DNA from 4 places in the Streptomyces sp. NPDC019937 genome. Region 2 is predicted to be linked to each of the others. Evidence: riboswitches for the same ligand, from Rfam matches in the RefSeq annotation. Region 2 holds a riboswitch; each other region holds the start of a gene.

The links. A riboswitch is a leader RNA that binds a small molecule or an ion and turns the genes downstream of it on or off. The one in region 2 is predicted to bind cobalamin.
Region 1: it holds a riboswitch for cobalamin, as region 2 does, so the genes downstream of both, ABZ562_RS09700 (ribonucleoside-diphosphate reductase subunit alpha) here and ABZ562_RS23810 (cobalamin biosynthesis protein) in region 2, are expected to answer to the same signal.
Region 3: it holds a riboswitch for cobalamin, as region 2 does, so the genes downstream of both, cobN (cobaltochelatase subunit CobN) here and ABZ562_RS23810 (cobalamin biosynthesis protein) in region 2, are expected to answer to the same signal.
Region 4: it holds a riboswitch for cobalamin, as region 2 does, so the genes downstream of both, ABZ562_RS17945 (CbtB-domain containing protein) here and ABZ562_RS23810 (cobalamin biosynthesis protein) in region 2, are expected to answer to the same signal.

Annotation. Positions count from the first base shown of each region.
Region 1 is NZ_JBEYAL010000008.1:5,282-11,042, reverse strand. Features, by position in the region: gene ABZ562_RS09720 (FGGY family carbohydrate kinase) at 1-737, opposite strand, end outside; gene ABZ562_RS09715 (DeoR/GlpR family DNA-binding transcription regulator) at 785-1,564, opposite strand; gene ABZ562_RS09710 (histidine phosphatase family protein) at 1,561-2,193, opposite strand; gene ABZ562_RS09705 (FGGY-family carbohydrate kinase) at 2,306-3,775, shown strand; cobalamin riboswitch at 3,873-4,013, shown strand; gene ABZ562_RS09700 (ribonucleoside-diphosphate reductase subunit alpha) at 4,140-5,761, shown strand, end outside.
Region 2 is NZ_JBEYAL010000024.1:5,067-10,827, reverse strand. Features, by position in the region: gene ABZ562_RS23815 (cobyric acid synthase) at 1-856, opposite strand, end outside; gene ABZ562_RS23810 (cobalamin biosynthesis protein) at 853-1,815, opposite strand; cobalamin riboswitch at 1,956-2,098, opposite strand; gene ABZ562_RS23805 (hypothetical protein) at 2,263-2,493, opposite strand; gene ABZ562_RS23800 (inorganic phosphate transporter) at 2,509-3,822, opposite strand; gene ABZ562_RS23795 (class II aldolase/adducin family protein) at 4,077-4,766, shown strand; gene ABZ562_RS23790 (hypothetical protein) at 4,813-5,761, shown strand, end outside.
Region 3 is NZ_JBEYAL010000002.1:286,199-291,959, forward strand. Features, by position in the region: gene cobN (cobaltochelatase subunit CobN) at 1-2,610, opposite strand, end outside; cobalamin riboswitch at 2,640-2,764, opposite strand; gene cobG (precorrin-3B synthase) at 2,874-4,262, shown strand; gene ABZ562_RS02990 (precorrin-8X methylmutase) at 4,271-4,912, shown strand; gene ABZ562_RS02995 (precorrin-2 C(20)-methyltransferase) at 4,909-5,761, shown strand, end outside.
Region 4 is NZ_JBEYAL010000016.1:29,427-35,187, forward strand. Features, by position in the region: gene ABZ562_RS17915 (molybdopterin-dependent oxidoreductase) at 1-222, opposite strand, end outside; gene ABZ562_RS17920 (hypothetical protein) at 397-525, opposite strand; gene ABZ562_RS17925 (hypothetical protein) at 516-641, shown strand; gene ABZ562_RS17930 (peptidase) at 815-1,798, shown strand; gene cobF (precorrin-6A synthase (deacetylating)) at 1,894-2,667, opposite strand; gene ABZ562_RS17940 (CbtA family protein) at 2,779-3,534, opposite strand; gene ABZ562_RS17945 (CbtB-domain containing protein) at 3,555-3,776, opposite strand; cobalamin riboswitch at 3,813-3,954, opposite strand; gene ABZ562_RS17950 (amino acid transporter) at 4,100-5,761, shown strand, end outside.

The DNA of each region.
Region 1 (5,761 bases), on a different contig from region 2:
CAGCCGTCGGTCATGCCGAGACGGACCGTGCAACCGGTGGGCAGCCCGGTCTCCGCCGCGGCGTCCGCGCTCACCGTGCCGGCCGGGGTGGCCGGTGCCCGGACGGACGGCAGCCACCGGGTGGGTACGCCGAGCGCGTCGAAGACCTCGCCCGGCCACTCCCCGGCGCGCGCGTCGTAGCCGCTCTTGAGCGCGTGCGACCAGTCGGTGGCGACCGGCCCGCCGGTGAGCCGCCACCCGAGGAGGTCGGGGGTGTGGAGGAGGTGGCGGCCCCCGCCGTGGACCGCCGGACCGCCGCCGCCCGCCAGCCAGGCGATGCGGCCCAGGGCGGCGGTCGGGCCGACCGACAGGCCGAGGGCCCGCCAGCGCGCGGCGCCCGCCTCCTGGGCCCGGGCGTTGAGCGCGGCGGCGCGGCGGTCGTCGTACATCAGGGCGGGACCGAGGGGTTCGCCCCGGCCGTCCGCGAGGACGATCGTGCCGGAGGTGGCGGCGACTGCCACCGCCACGACCTCGCGGCCGCCCGCCGGAAGCGCCCCGGTGGCCTGGCGCAGGGCCGCCGCGACGGCGGGCCACCAGGCCGTGGCGTCCTGTTCGCTGTGGCCGCCCGCACCCCGGCGCGGGGGCGGGAGTTCCGCACCGCCCCGCGCCCGTACGCGCCCCTGTGCGTCGGCGCACACCACGCGCACGGCCGCCGTGGCGATGTCGATTCCCGCGACGACCTCGGGCCGGTCGGACATCACGTATCACGCCCCTCACGCGTGGAGTTAAGTTAACGCCAATGGTGTTAAGAAGGCTCGGGCGCGATCCTCACGTCCGTACGCTCCCGCCACTCCCCCACCAGCAGGGCGTCCGCCGCGCCGTCCACCACCAGGTGGTCGAAGTCGGCCAGCGGGCGCAGCCGGTGCAGCGCCGTGCGCCGGGTCTTGGACGCGTCCATCAGCAGCGCCGTGCGGGCGGCGGCGGCCAGCATGGCGCGCTTGACCAGCACCACGTCCTGCTCCTGGTGGTACGTGGTCGCCGCGTCCATGGCCGAGGTGCTGACCAGGGCCAGGTCCACCGAGAGCGCCGCGATCGCCTCCGCGCACGGCACGCCGAGGAAGGAGTCATGGGTGTGCGAGTACTCCCCGCCGAGCCCGATCAGCCGGATCCGGGGCACCCCGGCGAAGACCTCGATCACCCGGCGGGCGTTGGTCACCACCGTCAGCGGGGCGGACTCCACCAGCAGCCGGGCGAGCGCGAGGACGGTCGTGGAGTCGTCCAGCATCACCGACATCCCCGGCTCGACCAGCCGCGCGGCGGTGGCGGCCACCGCCTCCTTCTCGGCCCGGTGGGCGCCCATCCGGTAGGCGAGGCCGGCCTCGAAGACCGACGAGGGCAGGGCCGAGACCCCGCCCCGGAACTTGCGCAGCACGCCGAGCCGGGCCAGCTCGTCCAGGTCCCGGTGCACGGTCATCAGGCTGACCCCGGTGAGGTCGGCCAGCTCCGCCGCGGTGGCGGTGGAGTGCGCGAGGACGTGCTCGGTGATGGTCTGCCGGCGGGCGTCCTGGGAGCGGACCGTGGTCATGGGCGGGGCCCTCCCGCGGCGCCGTCCGTGGGCACGTTCAGGGAGCGCAGCGCCGTGCGGTCGCCGTCGATCCCGATCTCGGTCACCGCCGCGTTGTCCAGCCGGGGGAAGACCGCGCGGTAGCGGCCGACCGGGATGCCGAGCAGGGTGCACAGGGCGGCCCGCAGCAGGCTGTTGTGCGCGACGACGAGCACGGTGCGGTCCGGATGCGCGGCGGCCAGCCGCCGCAGCGCGGCGACGGCCCGGGCCGCGGCCTCGCCGGGCCGCTCGGAGCCGGGGAAGGCGCCGGACTCGGGGTCCTCGCGGAACGCCCGGACGGCCGCCGGGTCCTCCGCCTCCATCTCGGCGAGGGTGCGGCCCTCGCCCCAGCCGAAGTCCATCTCGCGCAGGTCCTCGACGACTTCGGGGGCCAGGGACAGCGCGGTGGCGGCCGGTTCGGCGGTGTGCCGCGCCCGGCCGAGCGGTGAGCACGCCACCGCGTCGATCCCGCGACCCCTCACCCAGTGGGCGAGGGCCCGCGCCTGCCGGTGGCCGCGCTCGGTCAGCGCGATGTCCGAGGTTCCGGCGTACCGGTTCTCCGCGTGCCACACGGTCTCCCCGTGGCGTACGAGCAGCAGTCGGGCGGTCATCCGGGGCCTTTCGATGCGTCGGCCATTGCCTGATCACGTCTCAAGTGTTAAATCTAGCATCGCTCATGTGATGGAGTGCCGGGGTTCCGAGGTTTCCGGAGGGCAGCAGGCCATGCGCGTGATCGTCGGAGTGGATGTCGGCACCTCCGTCACCAAGGCCGTGGCCTTCGCCCCCGACGGGGCCGCGCTCGCCTCCGCGGCCCGCCCCAGCCGGCTGAACCGGCTGCCCGGCGGCCGGGTCGAACAGGATCTGGAGGATGTGCTCGGCACGGTCGCCGAGGTGGTGCGCGAGGTGGCCGTGGCGCTCCCCGGCCCGCCCGCCGCGCTCGCGCTCACCGGCCAGGGCGACGGGCTGTGGCTGCGCGACGAGGCGGGCCGGGCGGTCCGTCCGCCGATCTCCTGGCTGGACGGGCGGGCGAGCGGGACCGTCGCCCGCTGGCGGTCCGACGGCACGCTCGCCGCCCTCCACGCCCTCACCGGCTCGGGGTTGTTCCCGGGCTGCCACGCCCCGCTGCTGCGCTGGCTGGCCGAGCACGAGCCGCGGACACTGGAGCGGGCGGCGGTCGCGGGCTACTGCGTGGACGCGGTGGCCCAGCGGCTGACCGGCGTCATCACCGTGGACGCCTCCGACGCCTCCCTGCCGTTCCTCGACGTCACCACCCGTACGTACGTGCCGGGCGCCCTGGAGCTGTGCGGACTGGCCGATCACGCCCGGCTGCTGCCCCCGCCCGCCGCGCCCGGCACCGTCCTCGCGCTGGACGAGGAGGGGGCCCGGCTGACCGGGCTGCCGCCCGGACTGCCCGTCGTCTCCGGCCCGTACGACCTTCCGGCGTGCGCCATCGGCAGCGGGGTGCGGGACGTGGGCGACGGGTTGCTCATCGTGGGCACCACGCTGGCCTGTCAGGTGCTCACCGATCGCGTGGCGGTGGACCCGGCCGCCGATCCGGCCGGCATGTGGCTGTGCACCCCCGACCCGGACCGCTGGCTGCGCGCGATGCCCGCGATGGTCGGCACCGCCGCCCTGGAGTGGGTGCTCGATCTCACAGGGACGACCACGGCCTCCCTGGACACCCTGCTCGGCCAGAGCCCGCCGGGCGCGAACGGCGTGACCGCGCTGCCCTTCCTGTCCGGCGCCGGGGAGCGCGCCCCGTTCGTGGAGCCCGCCGCCCAGGGGCGGTTGGACGGCCTCACCCTCGCCTCCACCCGCGCCGACACCGTACGGGCCGTGTGCGAGTCCGTCGCCTACGCCGCCCGCCACTGCCTGGAGGCGGCCGGGCTCTCGGGGCGGCTCGCGCTGTGCGGCGGTGGCGCGCGTTCCGCCGCCTGGACCGAGATCTTCGCGAACGTCATCGGCCGCCCGGTGGCCCTCCCCGACGAGCCGGAGGTCGGCGCGCGGGGCGCGGTCGCGGTCGCCCGGCGGTCGCTCGGCGACCCCGGGGACGCGTCCCGCCGACGCGCGGCGTCCCGTACCGTCGAACCCCGGAGCGGGCTTCGCGGCGCCTATGAGGACGGCTACGCCGACTACCGCGACCGACTCGCCCGTGCCCTGGACGAATGGCGGGCGAGCGGCCCGGGAAGCTAGTTTTCCCTGGGATTCCGGCGCACCCAAAGCCCGCCGTGACTAGCACATCTATACGAATTCGCCCAGCTGACGACACAACATCTGGGGGCGCGTGCGCAGCACGACACAAGATGTATGCTCGTCCTCGCTGTCGCCGCAGGGGAATCCGGTGTGAATCCGGAACTGTCCCGCAACGGTGTACGTGTGCGCTTTTGCGTACCCGTGAGTCCGATGACCTGCCGATGGCCGTCTGCATACGTCCGGGCCCCGCGGGTTGGGTGGATGGACGCTGCGTGGAGTGCCGTGGAGCGGAATCGGCATGCCCGTGAGCGGCCATCGCGCACCGCCCTCGAAGGCCCCCAGCCGAGCGAGGGAGAACACTTCAGTGACCATCGCGCCCGCCGATCCGGTTTCAGAGGCAGCGGTTTCATCGGCAGCGGCCGACGCGCCCGGGACCGCCCTGCTGCGGACCCTGACCGCGCTCACCGCCGATCTGCCCGCCACCGACCCCGGCAAGGTCGCGGCCGCCGCCCTGCGCGGCCGCCATCCCGGTTCGGACGAGGCGGAGTTGCGCTCCCTGGCGACCGAGGCGGCGGCCGGACTCATCGGCGAGGAGCCGGAGTACTCCAGGCTCGCCGCGCGGCTGCTGACCCGCGCCATCGCCGAGGAGGCGGCCGGGCAGGGCGCGGACTCCTTCTCCGCCTCCGTCGCCGTGGGCCACCGCGAGGGCCTGATCGCCGACTCCACCGCCGAGTTCGTGACCGCCCACGCCGCCCGGCTGGACGCGCTGGTCGACCAGGCGCTGGCCGACGGCGCCGACGACCGCTTCGGCTACTTCGGGCTGCGCACCCTGCACAGCCGCTATCTGCTGCGCCACCCGATCACCCGTCAGGTGATCGAGACCCCGCAGCACTTCCTGCTGCGGGTGGCCTGCGGCCTCGCCGAGGACCTGACCGAGCGGGCGCTGGCGGACGTCGCCGAGCTGTACCGGATGACCAGCACGCTGTCGTACCTGCCCAGCTCCCCCACGCTGTTCAACTCCGGCACCCGGCACCCGCAGATGTCGTCCTGCTATCTGCTGGACTCGCCGCTGGACGAGCTGGACTCGATCTACAACCGCTACCACCAGGTGGCGCGCCTGTCGAAGCACGCGGGCGGCATCGGCCTGTCGTACTCCCGCATCCGCGCCCGCGGTTCGCTGATCCGCGGCACCAACGGGCACTCCAACGGCATCGTGCCGTTCCTGCGCACGCTCGACGCCTCGGTGGCGGCCGTCAACCAGGGCGGCCGGCGCAAGGGCGCGGCCTGCGTCTACCTGGAGACCTGGCACGCGGACATCGAGGAGTTCCTGGAGCTGCGGGACAACACGGGCGAAGAGGCCCGCCGCACCCACAACCTCAACATCGCGCACTGGATCCCGGACGAGTTCATGCGCCGGGTCGAGGCGGACGCCGACTGGTCGCTGCTCTCGCCGGTGGACGCGCCCGAGCTGGTGGACCTGTGGGGCGAGGAGTTCGACTCCGCGTACCGCAAGGCCGAGGCCGAGGGGCGGGCGGTCAAGCAGGTCCCGGCGCGCCAGCTGTACGCCCGGATGATGCGCACCCTCGCGCAGACCGGCAACGGCTGGATGACGTTCAAGGACGCCGCCAACCGCACCGCCAACCAGACCGCCGAGCCGGGCCGGGTCGTCCACTCCTCCAACCTGTGCACCGAGATCCTGGAGGTCACCGACGACGGCGAGACCGCCGTGTGCAACCTCGGCTCGGTCAACCTCGCCGCCCACCTCGGTGAGGACGGCCAGATGGACTGGGAGCGGCTGGACCGCACCGTCCGCACCGCCGTGACCTTCCTCGACCGCGTGGTGGACATCAACTTCTACCCCACCGACGAGGCCGGGGCCTCCAACTCCCGCTGGCGCCCGGTGGGGCTCGGCCTGATGGGCCTCCAGGACGTCTTCTTCCGGCTGCGGCTGCCGTTCGACTCCCCCGAGGCGCAGGCCCTGTCCAC
Region 2 (5,761 bases):
CCCGCAGCACGTCCGCGCCGTGCGGCGGCGCGACGACGCTCTCGCGCACCGCGCCGCGCAGCGAGACCCGTAGCCCGTCCTCCTCGTCGATGCCGAGGCCGTGCGCGTACGGCAGCACCCCGACGGTCGGCCGGCCGGTGAGGTCGCGCAGCATGTCCAGACCGGGCTCCAGCAAGGTCACGTCGCCGCGGAACTTGTTCACCACATAGGCGGCGACATGGCGCTGGTCCTCCCGGGACAGCAGCGCGGTCGTGCCGAAGAACGACGCGAAGACGCCGCCGCGGTCGATGTCCCCGACCACGACGACGGGCAGCCCGGAGGCCCGGGCGAGCCCCAGGTTGACGATGTCGGTACGGCGCAGATTGATCTCGGCGGGGCTGCCCGCGCCCTCGCAGATCACCGCGTCATGGGTGCGCCGCAGCTCGCTCAGGCATGCGGTGACGGTGTCCAGCAGCCCTTCGCGCCGTTCACTGTGCAGCTTTTCCCCGGGGGACACCGCACCCGACAGCGGCTTCGCCGCGGGCCCAGACCCCCCGTAATACCCCCGCGCGCTCATCTCGCCCACCGGCTTGCCGAGCAGCACCACCTGGCTGCTGCGGTCGCTGCCCGGCTTCAGCAGGACCGGGTTCATCAGGGCGCTCGGTTCGACGCGCGCGGCGGCGGCCTGCATGGCCTGGGCCCGCCCGATCTCGGCGCCGTCCCGGGTGACGAAGGAGTTGAGCGACATGTTCTGCGCCTTGAACGGCGCGACCCGGAGCCCCTTGCGCGCCAGCCAGCGGCAGATGCCCGCCGTGACGACGCTCTTACCGGCGTCCGAGGTCGTCCCCGCGATGAGCAGTCCGCCCCCCGAGGTCATCGGGTCACCCCTTTCCTGCCTGTTGCGCAACGGCCCGCGACAGTGGCGAGCAGGGCGAGCGCCGCAACCCGCCGGGAGAGGCGGATCGCCCGCGGAATGTCGGCCACCGCCACGGGACGGCCGCCCGGATTCAGCACCGGGCGGTGCTCGACCCGGCCCCCGTACGCCAGCGTGCCGCCCAGCCGCACCCCCAGCGCGCCCGCGAACGACGCCTCCACCGGGCCCGCGTTGGGGCTCGGGTGGCGTCCGCCGTCGTGGCGCCAGGCGCGCCGCGCGCCGCGCGGGTCGGGCCCGGCGAGGGTGGCCAGGACGGCGGTGAGACGGGCGCCGGGCCAGCCCGCGGCATCGTCCAGCCGGGCCGCCGCCCAGCCGAACCGGCGGTAGCGGGCCGACCTGTGGCCCACCATGGCGTCCAGGGTGTTGACGGCCCGGAAGCCGACGAGCCCCGGCACCCCGGCCACGGCCCCCCACACCAGCGCGCCCACCACCGCGTCCGAGGTGTTCTCGGCCACCGACTCGACGACCGCCCGCGCGATCTGCTGTGCGTCCAGCGCCTGCGGATCGCGTCCGCACAGATGCGGCAGCCGCTCCCGCGCGGCGCCGACGTCGCCTGCGGCCAGCGCGTCACCGATGGCCCTGGCCTCCCGTACCAGCGAGGTGCCGCCCAGCACGGCCCAGGTGGCGGCGGCGGTCAGCGCGGCGTCGGCCGCCCGGCGGCGCCCCGCGAGGGTGCGTACGGTACGGGCCAGCAGCGCGGCACCGGCGGCCGCGCCGCCCGCGCACAGCGCGGTGTGCAGGGCCCCGGAACCGCGGTGGTCGCGCCACAGCCGCCGCTCGACGGCCGCGGCGGCGCGCCCGAACGCGGCCACCGGATGGCGGCGGCGCGGATCGCCCGTGGCGAGGTCGCCGAGGAAGCCGAGAGCGGCGCCGCACGCGTACGAGGCGTGGTCCGCGCGCATCCTCAGGCCGCCGTCACGCCTCTGCGGCGGGAACCGCCGCCGAGCACGGGAACAGGTGGGGCTGACGGCGTGGCGGTGCCGGGCATGACGGTATGTCCTCACTCAGGGTCCGCGCCCTGGCTCGACGTGACCGGCGGTGAGAGTCTCCTGGCTCCCGGATCCGCGGCTCTCCCGGTCTTCCAGCCTTCCTCGCGTACGGACGGCCGTGACCCCTTGCGGTGAGGGAAAGAGCGCTCCCCGGTGACAGTGGCGGGACCGCGCCGGATTCTCACCGGCTTCCTCTCCTGCCGCCGTTTGGCTCGGGAAGTCCACCATGGGGCGCGAATGGCCGTCAACTGGCATGTGACCTGCGATGCCGCAGTGTGCCGAGGCCCACAGCCGGTGGGAACGGCCGCGGGGCGGTGGGCGCCCATCGGCACCCACCGCCCCGCGGCCGTTTCCGTGGCCTCAGGCCACGATCAGATAGATGCCGTACGCCACCACCGCGGCGCACAGCGCGAAACAGGCGTACGCGCCGGTGCGCGCGACCGGGGACGCGCCGCCCGCGGTGGTCTGGGGCTGCGGCCGCGCCGTACGGGAGGTGCCGATGATGCCCAGGGTGAAGACCCCGACGACGCCGACCGTCACCGCGAGGCTGACGCCGAAGACCTGGCCGAGGGCCGCCCAGTCGATGTGCATGGTGTGTGCTCCCTGTCAGCTGGAGGAACGGGTCCCCGCGGCGGCGGGGGTGGGGGCGGATTCGGACGAGGCGCGCGCGGCGGACACCGCGTGCGGGGCGTCCGGGGTGTCCGTGCCGGCGGCGCCATCGGCGGCCGACGCGGTGGCCGGGGTCTTTCCGGCGGGCGGCGGGGCCACCGACCGCACGGCGGCGGTGACGACACCGACCGGCTCGGCGGACTCCGCCCCCGGCGCGTTGACGTTGCTCGCGTCCACCGGCTTGCGGCGCGAGAGCACCCAGATGACGCCGCAGCCGATCACCGCGAGGACGGCGACCGCCGCGATGCCCCCGTTGCCCTGGCCGGCCAGGAGCGCCGCCCCGGCGGCCACCAGGCCGGCGGCCGGGAGGGTCAGCGCCCAGGCGACGACCATGCGGCCCGCGGTCGACCAGCGCACCACACCGCCCTTGCGGCCGACGCCCGCGCCCATGACGGCACCCGAGCAGACCTGTGTGGTGGACAGCGCGAAGCCGATGTGCGAGGAGGCCAGGATGACGGTCGCCGCGCCGGTCTGGGCGGCGAAGCCCTGCGGCGGCTGGATGTCGGTGATGCCCTTGCCCATGGTGCGGATGATGCGCCAGCCGCCCAGGTAGGTGCCGAGGGCGATCGCGAGTCCGGCGGAGACGATGACCCACATGGGCGGGTCGGAGTCGGGCGCGATGACGCCGCCGGTGACCAGCGCGAGGGTGATGACGCCCATGGTCTTCTGGGCGTCGTTGGTGCCGTGGGCCAGGGAGACCAGTGCGGCCGAGGCGATCTGCCCGGCGCGGTAGCCCTTCGCGGTGTCCTCCGCGGCCCGGTCGTTCGCCAGCCGGTAGGTGAGCCGGGTGGCGGCCACCGTGGCGATGCCCGCCACGATCGGCGCGGCCACGGCCGGGATGAGGACCTTCATGACGACCGCGTCGCCGTTGACCCCGTCCATGCCGACGGAGACCACGGTGGCGCCGATGAGGCCGCCGAAGAGGGCGTGTGAGGAGCTGGACGGAAGACCGGCCAGCCAGGTCACCAGATTCCAGAGGATCGCGCCGACCAGCCCCGCGAAGATCACCTCGGGCCGGATTCCTGAGCCCTCGTCGATGATTCCGCCGGAGATGGTCTTGGCGACCTCCACGGAGAGGAACGCGCCGACGAGGTTGAGGACTGCCGACATCGCCACCGCGACCCGAGGACCGAGTGCTCCGGTGGAGATGGTGGTGGCCATGGCGTTGGCCGTGTCGTGGAAGCCGTTGGTGAAGTCGAACACCAAGGCCGTGACGATCACGATCCCGATGAGAAGCGTGATGTGTTCCATACACCCGGTCAATCAGTTCGGAGGGCGGTCAGTGCACGGTGAACGTAGGGAAACTGGGTGAACGGGAGATGAACTGAGGCGGGCGTCACGGTGACGCGGTCGCGGGAGCCTGAAAACGGCTGGAAATCGACCGTATTCCCGTTCGTCACAGGGAGTTTGACGGCCGTACATCGACCCGGTGTGACCGGACCGCGCGGACCCCCCTTACGCGCCGGCGCCCGTATGGAAGGATCGCGCCCCGGAGGTGAGGGCCCGTGACGGAGCCGCGATCGGCACGACGGCCACGGCCGAGGCTGACCCAGCCCCTGCGGCAGGCCTGGACGCATGTGGTGCGCACGGCCCGCAGGACCACCGCCGACGGGCTCGTCGTCGGCACCTCGGGCAATGTGTCGGCCCGGGTAGGCGACACCGTCCTGGTGACCCCGAGCGGCGTCCCGTACGACCGGCTCGGCCCCCGCGACGTGGTCGGCGTCGACCTCGACGGCCGACAGGTGCTGGGCACGCTCGCGCCCACCAGTGAGCTGCCCATGCACCTCGCCGTCTACCGTCACACGGAAGACGCCGGGGCCATCGTCCACACCCACGCCGTTCACGCCACCGCCGTCTCCACGCTGGTCGACGAACTCCCCGCGATCCACTACATGACCGCCGCCCTCGGCGGTCCGGTCCGGGTCGCCGGCTACGCGCTCTACGGCACCGATGAATTGGCCGAAAACATGTTGCACGCGCTGCGCGGCCGCTCCGGCTGTCTGCTGCGCAACCACGGCACCGTCGTCCACGGGGCGACGCTGGACCAGGCATACGACCGCACCGCCCAGCTCGAATGGATGTGCCAGGTCTGGCTGGCCGCCGCGTCCGTGCCCGGCCGCGGCCCCGCCCTCCTGTCGCCCGCCGAGCTGGACCGCGCCGCGGCCAAGCTCAGCGGTTACGGCCAGCCAAAGTAACCAGTTCCGCTGGCCGCCGCGTGGGTACCCACCGACACTGGGAGGGATGCGTGTGCGGACAACGGCGGTGGCCGGCGCCACCACTCTGCTCGGTATCGGCGCGGCCGCGGTGGCGGCGGGCCGGTACGTCACCGGCGCTGCGCTCAAACCGGCCCCCGACCGGCCGCTGCCGAACGAGCCGTCGCTCACCGTGCACGCCGTGGAGGACGGGCGGATCACCCTCACCCGTTCGCTCGCCTCGCTGCGCCCCGGCACCTACGGTCTCGCCGGCCGGGACCTCCACGCCGTCGTCGGCCCGGTGGACGAGGACGTTCCGCACCCCGCCGACTGCGTCGTACGCCGCCTGGAGCGGGTGACGCACGGCGCCCCCGACGCGGGCGCCCGGGTCCGGCTCACCCCGCAGGTGCACGCCGGCGACCCGAAGGACGCGCTCGGCATCGAGCACGCCGATGTCGACATCCCCGGCGAACTCGGCCCGCTGCCCGCCTGGTTCCTGCCCGGCGAGCGCACCACCTGGGTGATCACCACCCATGGCCTGGGCACCACCCGGGAACACCCCATGGTCGTCATGCCGCTGCTGAACCGGCTGCGGATCCCGGTGCTCGACCTCGCCTACCGCGGCGACCCCGGCGCCCCGCGCCCGCCCGACGGCATCGGTCACCTCGGCGACACGGAGTGGCGCGATCTCGACGCCGCCATCCGCTACGCCGTCCGCTACGGGGCGGAGAGCATCGTCCTGCACGGCTGGTCCACCGGCGCCTCCATGGCCCTGCACGCGGCCGCCAACTCCGCGCTGCGGCACCGGCTCAGCGGCATCGTCCTGGACTCCCCGGTGCTCGACTGGCGGGCCACCGTGCGCGCCCTCGCGGCGGCGCACCGCACCCCCGCCGCCCTGCTCCCGCTCGCCGTCCGGGCCGTGGAAGGGCGCACCGGGCTGCACGACGGCAAGCTCGCGGAGGCGGCCGACCCCGAGAGCCTGCGGGTGCCCACGCTCA
Region 3 (5,761 bases), on a different contig from region 2:
GGAGGTGCGCATGGCGCTCGTGCCCCACAGCGACAGGCCGACCGACCGCGGGTACTGACCGTCGTTGTCGGCGCGGTAGCGCTCCAGCAGCGAGTCGGCGAGCGCCTGGCCGGTCTCCCAGGCCAGGCGGCTGGGCACGGCCTTGGGGTCGACGGAGTAGAAGTTGCGGCCGGTCGGCAGGACGTTGACCAGTCCGCGCAGCGGCGATCCGGACGGCCCCGCGGGCACGAAGCCGCCGTTCAGGGCGTGGACGGCGTGGTCGATCTCGTCGGTCGTGGCGGCGAGCCGCGGCACGACCTCGCGGGCGGCGAACTCCAGGATCGGGGTGACCGCGGCCCGCTGGGCCTCGGGCAGGTCCAAGGCGGCCTTCTCGGCGGCCTCGGGGGCCCAGTCCGCGTCCTCCATCGCCTGGACGAGGGCGCGGGCGCGCTCCTCGGCCTCGTCGGCGCCCGAGCGGGTGGCGGCCGACTCGTCCAGGCCCAGCGCCTCGCGCAGCCCGGGGAGTGCCGACGTACCGCCCCAGATCTGGCGGGCGCGCAGGATGGCCAGGACGAGGTTGACGCGCTCGGGGCCGGTGGGCGCGCCGCCGAGGACATGCAGACCGTCGCGGATCTGGGCGTCCTTGACCTCGCACAGCCAGCCGTCGACGTGCAGCAGGAAGTCGTCGAAGCCCTCGTCGTCGGGCCGCTCCTCGAGCCCCAGGTCGTGGTCGAGCCGGGCGGCCTGGATCAGGGTCCAGATCTGGGCGCGGATGGCGGGGAGCTTGGCCGGGTCCATCGCGGAGATGGCGGCGTACTCGTCCAGCAGCTGTTCCAGCCGGGCGATGTCGCCGTAGGAGTCGGCGCGGGCCATCGGCGGTACGAGGTGGTCGACCAGGGTGGCGTGGACCCGGCGCTTGGCCTGGGTGCCCTCGCCGGGGTCGTTGACCAGGAAGGGGTAGATCAGCGGCAGGTCGCCGAGCGCGGCGTCGGGGCCGCAGGCGGCGGACAGGCCCGCGTTCTTGCCCGGCAGCCACTCCAGGTTGCCGTGCTTGCCCAGGTGCACCATGGCGTCGGCGCCGAAGCCGCCGTCGGCCCGCGGGGTCGCCATCCAGCGGTAGGCGGCCAGGTAGTGGTGCGAGGGCGGCAGATCGGGGTCGTGGTAGATGGCGATGGGGTTCTCGCCGAAGCCGCGCGGCGGCTGGATGACGACCAGGAGGTTGCCGTGGCGCAGCGCGGCGAGGACGATCTCGCCCTCGGGGTCGCGGCTGGTGTCCACGAACATCTCGCCGGGCGGCGGGCCCCAGTGCTCCTCGACCGCGTCGCGCAGCTCCCGCGGCAGGGTGGCGTACCAGCGTCGGTAGTCGGCGGCGGGGACGCGGACCGGGTTCTTGGCCAGCTGTTCCTCGGTGAGCCAGTCCTGGTCGTGGCCGCCGGCCTCGATGAGGGCGTAGATGAGTTCGTCGCCGACGCCGGAGGCGAGGCCCGGGAGCGCCCCGTCGCCCTCTTCGGGGCCGAGGTCGTAGCCTTCGGCGCGCAGCCGGCGCAGCAGGGCGACGGCGCTGGCGGGGGTGTCGAGGCCGACCGCGTTGCCGATGCGGGAGTGCTTGGTGGGGTAGGCGGACAGCACGAGCGCGAGGCGCTTGTCGGCCGCCGGTATGTGGCGGAGCCGGGCGTGCCGTACGGCGATTCCGGCGACGCGCGCGGCGCGCTCGGGGTCGGCGGCGTAGACCGGCAGGCCGTCCTCGTCGACCTCCTTGAAGGAGAACGGCACGGTGATCAGCCGCCCGTCGAACTCCGGGACGGCGACCTGGGTCGCGGCGTCCAGCGGCGACAGGCCCTCGTCGTTCTCCTCCCACGCGCTGCGCGGCGAGGTCAGGCACAGCGCCTGGAGCACGGGGACGTCGAGCGCGGCGAGCGCGCCCGCGTCCCACGCCTCGTCGTCGCCGCCCGCCGACGCCTCGGCGGGGCGGGTGCCGCCCGCGGCGAGCACGGTGGTGACGACGGCGTCGGCCGCGCCGAGCGCCTCGACCAGTTCGGGCTCGGGGGCGCGGAGGGAGGCGACGAACAGCGGCAGCGGCCGTCCTCCGGCGTCCTCGACGGCCCGGCACAGCGCCTCCACGAAGGCGGTGTTGCCGCTCATGTGGTGGGCCCGGTAGTAGAGCACGGCGATCACCGGGCCGGTGACGTCCTCGCGCGCGGTGCGCTCCAGCGGCCCCCAGGTGGGGGCGGTGGCGGGCGGTTCGAAGCCGTGGCCGGTGAGCAGCACGGTGTCGGACAGGAAGCGGGCCAGCTGGTCCAGGTTGGCGGGGCCGCCGTGCGCGAGGTAGGCGTGGGCCTCGGCGGCGATCCCCACCGGGACCGTGGACGCCTCCATGAGCTGGGCGTCGGGGGCCTGTTCACCGGTGAGGACGACGACGGGGAGGTCGCCCGCGAGCAGGGTCTCGAGGCCGTCCTCCCAGGCGCGGATGCCACCGAGCAGCCGCACGACGACGAGTTCGACGCCGTCGAGGAGGCCGGGCAGGTCGTCGAGCGGGAGCCGCGCCGGGTTGGCGAGGCGGTACGGCACCGGGCCCGTGGCCGCGCGGGCACTGAGCAGGTCGGTGTCGGACGTCGACAGCAGCAGGATCATGGCTCGGTGCCTTCCTCGGGGTCCGCGCCCCGGGCGGGTTGGAAGACGGCGGGAGTTCCTGGCTCGCACGGCAGGCTGCCGTGTTCACAGTGGCGGGACCGCACCGGATTCGCACCGGTTTCCTCCCCCAGACGCCGTCTTGTGCGTCTTTGACGCCGTCTGATGCGTCCAGCGGGCCAGACGGCCCGCCGCAGAGCATAGTAGGCGTTGCTGACCTGGCACGGGACGGTGAGGGCCGACCGGACGTCGGTATGCTCGCCGCCATGTCCCTCCCCCCGGCAACCGTCCCACCTGCGAACGAAGCGCCCGGTGAAGCGCCCTCGCGGCGGGCGCGCGGACGCGATGACGCCTGCCCCGGCGCGCTGCGGCTGCACCCGGCGGACGACGGCTCCCTGGCCCGCGTCCGGATACCCGGCGGCCTGCTGACGGCAGGTCAGGCGCTGGCGCTGGCCCGGGCGAGCGAGGAGCTGGGCGACGGCCGTCTGGACCTCACCTCGCGGGGCAATCTCCAGCTCCGCGGCCTGGAGGCGGCGTGCGGCGGCGAGCTGGCGGCCGGGCTGCGGGAAGCCGGGCTGCTTCCCTCGGACCGGTACGACCGGGTGCGCAACATCGCAGCGTCCCCGCTGAGCGGCCTCGACGGCGCCGGATACGGCGATGTCACCGTGTGGGCGCGGGAGTTGGACGCCGCGCTGTGCGCCGGGGCGTGGGAGGAGTTGTCCGGCTTGTCGGGCCGTTTCCTGTTCGCGATGGACGACGGCCGGGGCGATGTGGCCGCATTGGGCGCGGATGTGACATTGATCGCAGCGCCGGACGGCGGGGCGGTGCTGCGGGTGGGCTCCGGTGCGCCGGGGGCCGGTCTCGAGGTGCGGGGGCGGGACGCGCCGCGCGCCGCCGCGCTGGCCGCCGTGGAGTTCCTGGCCAGGGCCCGGGTGAGCGGCACCCAGGCGTGGCGGGCGCGCGAACTGCCCGCGCGACACGCGGTGACCGCCGACGGCCTGGCGGCGCGGCTCGCGGACGAGGGCGTCGAAGCCGTACGTACCGGACACGGCGGGCCGGTTGACGCGCCCGGCGCGCCGCCCGCGCCGGGCGTGGTGTCCGGGCCGGACGGGCGCCACGCCGTGTCCGTCCTGGTGCCCCTGGGCCGGGTCGGCGCGGCGCCGTGGCGGCTGCTCGCCGGGCTCGCCTCCCGGGGCGGCTCGGGCGAGCTGCGTGTGACACCCTGGCGCGGCGTGGTGCTCCCGGGGTTCACCGCGGACGGCGCGGCGGCCGCGTCGCGGGAGGTGGCCGACGCGGGGCTGGTGACCGATCCGGGCTCCCCGTGGGCCGGGGTCGGCGCGTGCACGGGACGGCCGGGCTGCGCCAAGTCCCTGGCCGATGTGCGCGCCCACGCGACGCGCGCGGTGGCGGACGCTCCCCGCTCCCCCGGCGCGCCGCCGCCGGTGCCGGTGTACTTCTCCGGCTGCGAGCGGCGCTGCGGCCACCCCGGCGGCCGCTGGGTGGACGCGCTGGCCACCTCCGGCACGGATTACCGGCTCACCGTACGCGACACGCGGGAGCCCGACGGCGCGGCCGGTGCCACCGGTGGCGGCGCGATGGACGTAACGGCAGAGCGATTGGCCGACGCCGTGGCGACGGCCCGCGGAACAGCATGATCAACGACATGATCGAGGACACAGTGTTCGACTACGAGAAGGACGGGGCGGCCATCTACCGCGCCTCCTTTGCCACCATCCGCGCCGAGGCGGACCTGGACGGCCTCCCCGCCGACGTCAGCCGGGTCGTGGTGCGGATGATCCACGCGTGCGGAATGGTCGACCTGGTCAAGGACCTCGCGTACACGCCCGAGGTGGTCGCCCGGGCCCGGGAGGCGCTGCGCGCCGGGGCGCCCGTGCTCTGCGACGCCCAGATGGTCGCCAGCGGCGTCACCCGCAGGCGGCTGCCCGCCGGCAACGACGTGGTGTGCACGCTGTCCGACCCCGCCGTACCGGAGTTGGCGCGGCGCATGGGGACGACGCGCAGCGCCGCCGCGCTGGAGCTGTGGCGGGACCGGCTGGAGGGTTCGGTCGTGGCGGTCGGCAACGCGCCCACCGCGCTGTTCCATCTGCTGGAAATGCTCGAACAGGGCGCGCCGCGCCCGGCCGCCGTCATCGGCGTGCCGGTCGGGTTCATCGGCGCCGCCGAGTCCAAGGAGGCGCTGGCCGGACATCCGTCGGCGCCCCACCATCTGGTGGTGCGCGGCCGACGCGGCGGCAGCGCCATCGCCGCGGCCGCGATCAACGCGATAGCGAGCGAGGAAGAGTGAGCGAGCAGCAGCGACAGGCGACGCCGGCGGCGAAGGGACGGCTGTACGGCGTGGGCCTCGGCCCCGGTGACCCTTCCCTGATGACGGTGCGGGCGGTGGAGGTCATCGCCGGGGCCGATGTCGTGGCGTACCACAGCGCCCGGCACGGCCGCAGCATCGCCCGCTCCATCGCCGAGCGGCATCTGCGGCCCGACCACATCGAGGAGCGGCTGGTCTACCCGGTCACCACGGAGGGCACCGACCATCCGGGCGGCTACCGGGGCGCGATGGAGGAGTTCTACGCGGAGGCGGCGGCGCGGCTCGCCGCGCACCTGGACGCGGGGCGCACGGTCGCGGTGCTGGCCGAGGGCGATCCGCTCTTCTACGGCTCGTACATGCACATGCACAAGCGGCTCGCCGACCGCTACCCCACCGAGGTGATCCCCGGCGTGACCTCGGTGAGCGCGGCGGCCGCCCGGCTCGGCGCGCCGCTGGTGGAGGGCGAGGAGGTGCTGACGGTCCTCCCGGGCACGCTGCCCGAGGAGGAGCTGACGGCGCGCCTGGCGACGGCCGACGCGGCCGCGGTCATGAAGCTCGGCCGCACCTTCCCGGCCGTGCGGCGCGCCCTGGAGCGTTCGGGGCGGCTCGCCGACGCGCGGTACGTGGAACGCGCCACGATGAGCGCGGAGCGCACCGGGCCGCTGGAGGAGGTCGACCCCTCGTCGGTGCCGTACTTCTCGGTGGCGGTGCTGCCGAGCCGTATCGGCGCCCCGGCCGCACCGGCCGCCGCCGCGTCCGGGCGCCCGGGCGAGGTCGTGGTGGTGGGCCTGGGCCCCGCCGGTCCGCTGTGGCTCACCCCCGAGGCCCGCG
Region 4 (5,761 bases), on a different contig from region 2:
GCCCGGGCCAGCGGCCGCCAGCACGTCGTGCAGCAGTGGTCCGGTGAAGCGGTGGTGCCGGATTCCGCTGGTGGCGCATTCGAAGCTGACGTCGGCCTCGTGCTGGGGCCAGGCCAGCAGGTCGGGCACCGTGAGCCGGGCCGGACGGTTCAGATCGCCGGTGAGGACAAGGGCCGCCATCGGGCGGGCGGCCGTACCGGCGGCGACGCGGGACTGACTCACGGGCTACCACCTCCCGGATGACCGTACCCGGAGCCACGTCACGTACAAACGCACATGCCAACCTCGCCGATCACAGGTCCGGCTCTTGCGATGGCACAGGACGCCTATCCCTCGCAGATGCGGCAGGGGCATCGGCATCCGCATACCCGCCGGGGCCGGGGTACGGGGCGGTGGTCAGGGCCAGGCCGCGAGCCCCGTGGGTGACAGGGCGCGTTCCACGGGCAGACAGCCGGCCCCGAGCAGGTCGTCCTGGAGGATGGCGAGGGCGCCGCCGACCACGATGAGCCGGGGTTGTGGAAGCACACCATGGCGGCGAGGACTTCGCCGAGGCGTTCACCGGCTTCTCGTACGACGCGCAGGGTGCGGGGGGCGTTCTGCGCCCTTTCCGCGGCATCCTCGGAGGGTCGGTCAAGGGCTGAACCGCCACGTGCCCGGCCACACCGACGGCGTCCGGCCGGAAAATGCCTCAACGCGCCCCTGACAAGTCAGGATTCCCGTGGCACGCTGCCTCACGCACGTCTATCCGCACCGCTCTTCGTTCCCCCACCCTGCCCGGACGCAATCCGCCCGGGCACGGCAGAAGGAGACATGCGTGAGACGCCATCGCACTGCCGCGGGCATTCTGCTGGCCGTCGGAGCCCTGTTCAGCGGCGGCCTGCTGGGTACCGGCGCGGCCACCGCGGCAACCCCCGCATCGGCCTCCGGGCCGTCGGTAGCGGCCCGCACCGCATCGCCGGCCGAACAGCACAGGGCGCGCGCCTTCTGGACCGCCGAGCGGATGCGCGCGGCCACCCCGCTCGATGTGCTGCTGACCCGGAAGCCCGCCAAGCGCCTGACGACTCCCGAGGCCGGCGGGCCGTCGACGACCGTCGACCCCACCGCCGCCCCCGCGTCCTTCCCGCAGGCCGGTGGTCCGTGGACCGGCAGCGGGGCCGTCGTCTCCACCTCGGGCCGGGTGTTCTTCACCTTCCAGGGGCGTACCGCGTCCTGCACCGGCAATGCCGTGACCAGCCAGAACGCCAGCACCGTCATCACAGCCGGGCACTGTGTGAAGTACCAGGGCAGCTGGCACACCAACTGGGTCTTCGTGCCCGGCTACAACAACGGCAACGCGCCGTACGGCCAGTGGACCGCGGCCACGACACTCACCACCCCGCAGTGGGAAGCGAGTGAGGACATGAACTACGACATCGGCGCCGCGGTCGTCGCCCCGCTGAACGGCAAGAAGCTCACCTCGGTCGTCGGCGCGCAGGGAATCCAGTTCAACGGCGGCTACAACAAGCAGATGTACTCCTTCGGCTTCCCCGCCGCCTCGCCGTACGACGGCACGAAGCTCATCTACTGCAGCGGCAACAGCTCGAAGGACTTCCTCCTCACGCAGGACCACGGCCTGGCCTGCAACATGACGGGCGGCTCCAGCGGCGGCCCCTGGCTCACCGGCTTCAGTGAGGCCACCGGCACCGGGCTGCAGGTCTCCGTGAACAGCTTCGGCTACGTCTTCCTGCCGAACACGATGTTCGGCCCGTACTTCGGCGACGAGGCGAAGGCCCTGTACGACAAGGCCCAGGCTTCCTAGCGGCCGGCCGCGGGGGCAAGGCATCGGCGTGGGTGGCGGGAAGCGCGGAGACCGCGCTTCCCGCCACCGGCTCCGTCACACCGGTACGGCCCCGGTCACTCCACGACGCGCAGCAGATACGTGTCCATGATCCATCCATGCCGGTCGCGTGCCTCGGCGCGCACCCGCCGGATGCGGTCGGACACCTCTCGCAGCGGCCCGGCGACCAGGAGTTCGTCCGGCGTGCCGAGGTAGGCGCCCCAGTAGATCCAGACGTCGCCTCCGGCCTGGGTGAACGACTCGTGCGCGTCGAGCAGCACGACGATGTCTCCGTCGTCGTTCCGGCCCACGTCGGAGAGCCGGCGGGCCGGGGTGATGTGCAGCGGCCGGCCCACCCGGTTCAGGGGGATGCGGTGCCGCGCGGCGAGCGACGAGACGCTGCTGATGCCGGGGATGACCTCGACGTCGACGGAGACGGAGCCACGTGCCTCGATGGCGGCGAGGATCCCGAGGGTGCTGTCGTACAGCGACGGGTCGCCCCACACCAGGAACGCCGCGGTCTCGTCGGCCGTCATCTCGTCCCGTAGCAGGCCTTCGAAGATGTCCGCGCGACGGGCGCGCCAGTCGTGGACGGCGGTCGTGTAGTCGCCGCGCCCCATCGGGCGCCGGTCGCGGCTCGGGTCGTCCACCTCCACCACGCGGTAGGGCGCCCGCGCGTGCTCGTCCAGCATGCGGTGGCGGAGATCGGTGAGTGCGGAGGTGTCGGCCCCCTTGCCGACGATGAAGAAGACGTCGGCGCGGCCCATCGCCTTCACCGCCCCGAGCGTCAGGTAGTCGGGGTCACCCGCTCCGATGCCGATGACGAGGATCCGGCGTTGCTGCGTGGTCATGGGACGCAGTCTCGCAGGCGGGGGCCCGGCCGGCGGCTCGGTCCGCCTGGCCCGAGGAACGCGGGAGGGCCCGCGGATGGCTCCGCGGGCCCTCGTACGCCTCGGTAGGGGTCAGTTCGGGGCGGCCGCCATCGGGCGGGGCGCCTCGGCCTTCGCGGCCCGCGGGTTCAGCAGCCGCTCGGCCAACTCGCCGAAGATGAGCCCGAATCCGCCCCACAGGGTGAGCTGCATGGCGAGGGCGGACAGCCGGAACCGCCACAGCACGGTGGCGGGGAAGCCCCCCGGCACCTCGTTGACCACCGGCAGGAAGGCGTACGCCAGCCCGATCGCGACGGCGAAGGCGGCCACCGCGGCGACGGTGGCGTACCAGGTGCCGAACTTCGGGGCGAGCCGCTTGCCCAGGAGGGTGGCGCCGATCGTGAGGAGGATGCTGAGCAGCATCATCAGGAAGTACAGCGTCGTTCGTTTGCCGATGGTGTCGGCGTTGCCGACCGCGGGCGGGTTGGCCGGGTACTTCAGGAACGGCACGACGTAGACCGCGAGCAGCGCGCAGCCGGAGAGCAGCAGCGCGGTGGCCCGGGGGCTGAAACGGCCGACGCGGCCGAGGGCGAAGCAGTAGGCGAGGGCGGCGACGCCGCCGAAGGTGACCCCGTAGATCAGGACACCGGTGGCCAGGCCCGCGGTGGACTGCAGGCTACGGGAGACGAGCTCGACCTCGTGCCCGTGGGCGTGGGCCTCCTCGAAGCTGATCGCGCTGTCGACGTTCGGCTCACCGAGGAAGTACGCGGCGATCAGCGCGAGCAGGCCGGCGCCCAGGCCCGCGAACATGCCCCGGACCAGGAGATTTCTTACCGTTGCGGAGTTCATGAGTGCGTGGCGTCCCTCGCTCAGTGGCAGGGGAAGCCGAGCAGGTGGCGGGCGTCGTGCACCCACTCGTGAACGCTCTCGCCGGAGACGACAGCGGTGGCGCCCTGCTCGGCGCCGACGAAGTACAGCAGGACCAGCATCAGGATGCCGAAGAAGACCGCCCAGGGAGCTATCGCCTTGAGCGGCAGCGGGGCGGGGAGAGCGGGGGTGGCGGGTGTCGGCTGGGCGACTGGCTGCGCCATGGCAGGGCCTCCTCTGGGAGTTCGCGTCCCATCTCGGTGGTGCACAGGACGACTGCTACGGGTCTGACTCACCACCACCTCCCGCGAGGCGATGGCACACAGTGGCGCGACCGTGCCGGATTCCCACCGGCTTCCGTCTTGCCGTCGTCGATATCGCAGCGACGATACCGCGCGGCACGTGCGTGGCCAAGACCGGCCACCTGGCCTGATCGTTTCTCGGGCCGGGCATGCCGCCGTCACGCTCGGCGCGGGTCCCGCTTACCCTGATTCGGTCGTTTGTTCCTGGGCGGCGCTCTGTAACGCTATGTGATCGGGAGTACGTGATGGCCACCTCCACCGACGTGGAGACCCGCCCGGAGGGGGCCCGCAAGGGAGGTCGGCTCCGGAGCTGGCTGCTGGAGGGCCTGTCCGATATGGCCAAGCAGCAGCCCGGGCCCCATGCCCAGGTCCCGGAGGGACACAAGGGGCAGCGGTGGTGGCGGGTGATGTGCCTGACCGGTGTGGACTACTTCTCCACGCTCGGTTACCAGCCCGGTATCGCCGCTCTCGCGGCCGGGCTGCTGTCCCCCGTCGCCACCATCGTGCTGGTGGCGGTGACCCTGGCGGGGGCGCTGCCGGTGTACCGGCGGGTGGCCAAGGAGAGCCCGCATGGTGAGGGGTCGATCGCGATGCTGGAGCGGCTGCTGTCGTTCTGGCAGGGCAAGCTGTTCGTTCTGACACTGCTGGGGTTCGCGGCCACCGACTTTTTGATCACCATCACCCTCTCGGCCGCCGACGCCTCCACCCACCTGGTGGAGAACCCGCACTTCACCAGCGTTCTGCAGGGTCACGAGGTGGCCATCACGCTGGGGCTGGTCGCCCTGCTCGGCGCCGTCTTCCTCAAGGGCTTCATGGAAGCCATCGGGGTGGCGGTGGTGCTCGTGGGCGGCTATCTGGCGCTGAACGTGGTCGTCGTGATCGTCGGGCTGTGGCATGTGGCCACCGCCTCCCATGTGGTCACCGACTGGTCCCGGGCGCTGACCGAACAGCACAGCAACCCGCTGGTCATGGTCGGTCTGGCGCTGGTGGTGTTCCCCAAACTCGCACTGGGCCTGTCCGGCTTCGAGACCGGCGTGGCCGTCATGCCTCATGTGCAGGGCGACCCGGGTGACACCGAGGAGCGGCCCACCGGGCGGATCCGGGACACCAGGAAGCTGCTCACCACCGCCGCCGTGATCATGAGCGCCTTCCTGATCACCACGAGCTTCATCACCACCGTGCTCATCCCGCAGGACGAGTTCAAGGCCGGCGGCAAGGCCAACGGGCGAGCGCTGGCGTATCTCGCGCACCACTATCTGGGGTCCGTCTTCGGCAGCGTCTACGACGCCGCGACCATCGGCATCCTGTGGTTCGCGGGCGCCTCCGCCATGGCCGGACTGCTCAACCTCATGCCGCGCTATCTGCCCCGCTACGGCATGGCCCCGCACTGGGCCCGCGCGGTGCGTCCCATGGTGCTGGTCTTCACCCTGATCGCCTTCCTGGTCACCTGGATCTTCAACGCCGATGTGGACGCCCAGGGCGGCGCGTACGCCACCGGGGTGCTGGTCCTGATGACCTCCGCCGCCGTCGCCGTCACGATCGCCGCCCGCCGCGCCGGGCAGCGGGGCTGGACCGTCGGCTTCGGCGTGATCTCCGCGGTCTTCGTCTACACCACGGCGGTCAACGTCGTGGAACGCCCCGACGGCGTGAAGATCGGCGCGTGTTTCATCGCGGGCATCATCGCGGTGTCGCTGCTGTCCCGGCTCGCCCGTGCTTTCGAGCTACGGGTCACCGACATGGACCTGGACGACATGGCCCGGCGTTTCGTCCGTGACTGCGCCACCCGCCGCATACGGTTCATCGCCAACGAGCCGGACCACCGGGACGCGACCGAGTACCGCGACAAGATCCTGCAGATCCGGGCCGACAACGACATCCCGGACGAGGAGGACCTGGTCTTCGTCGAG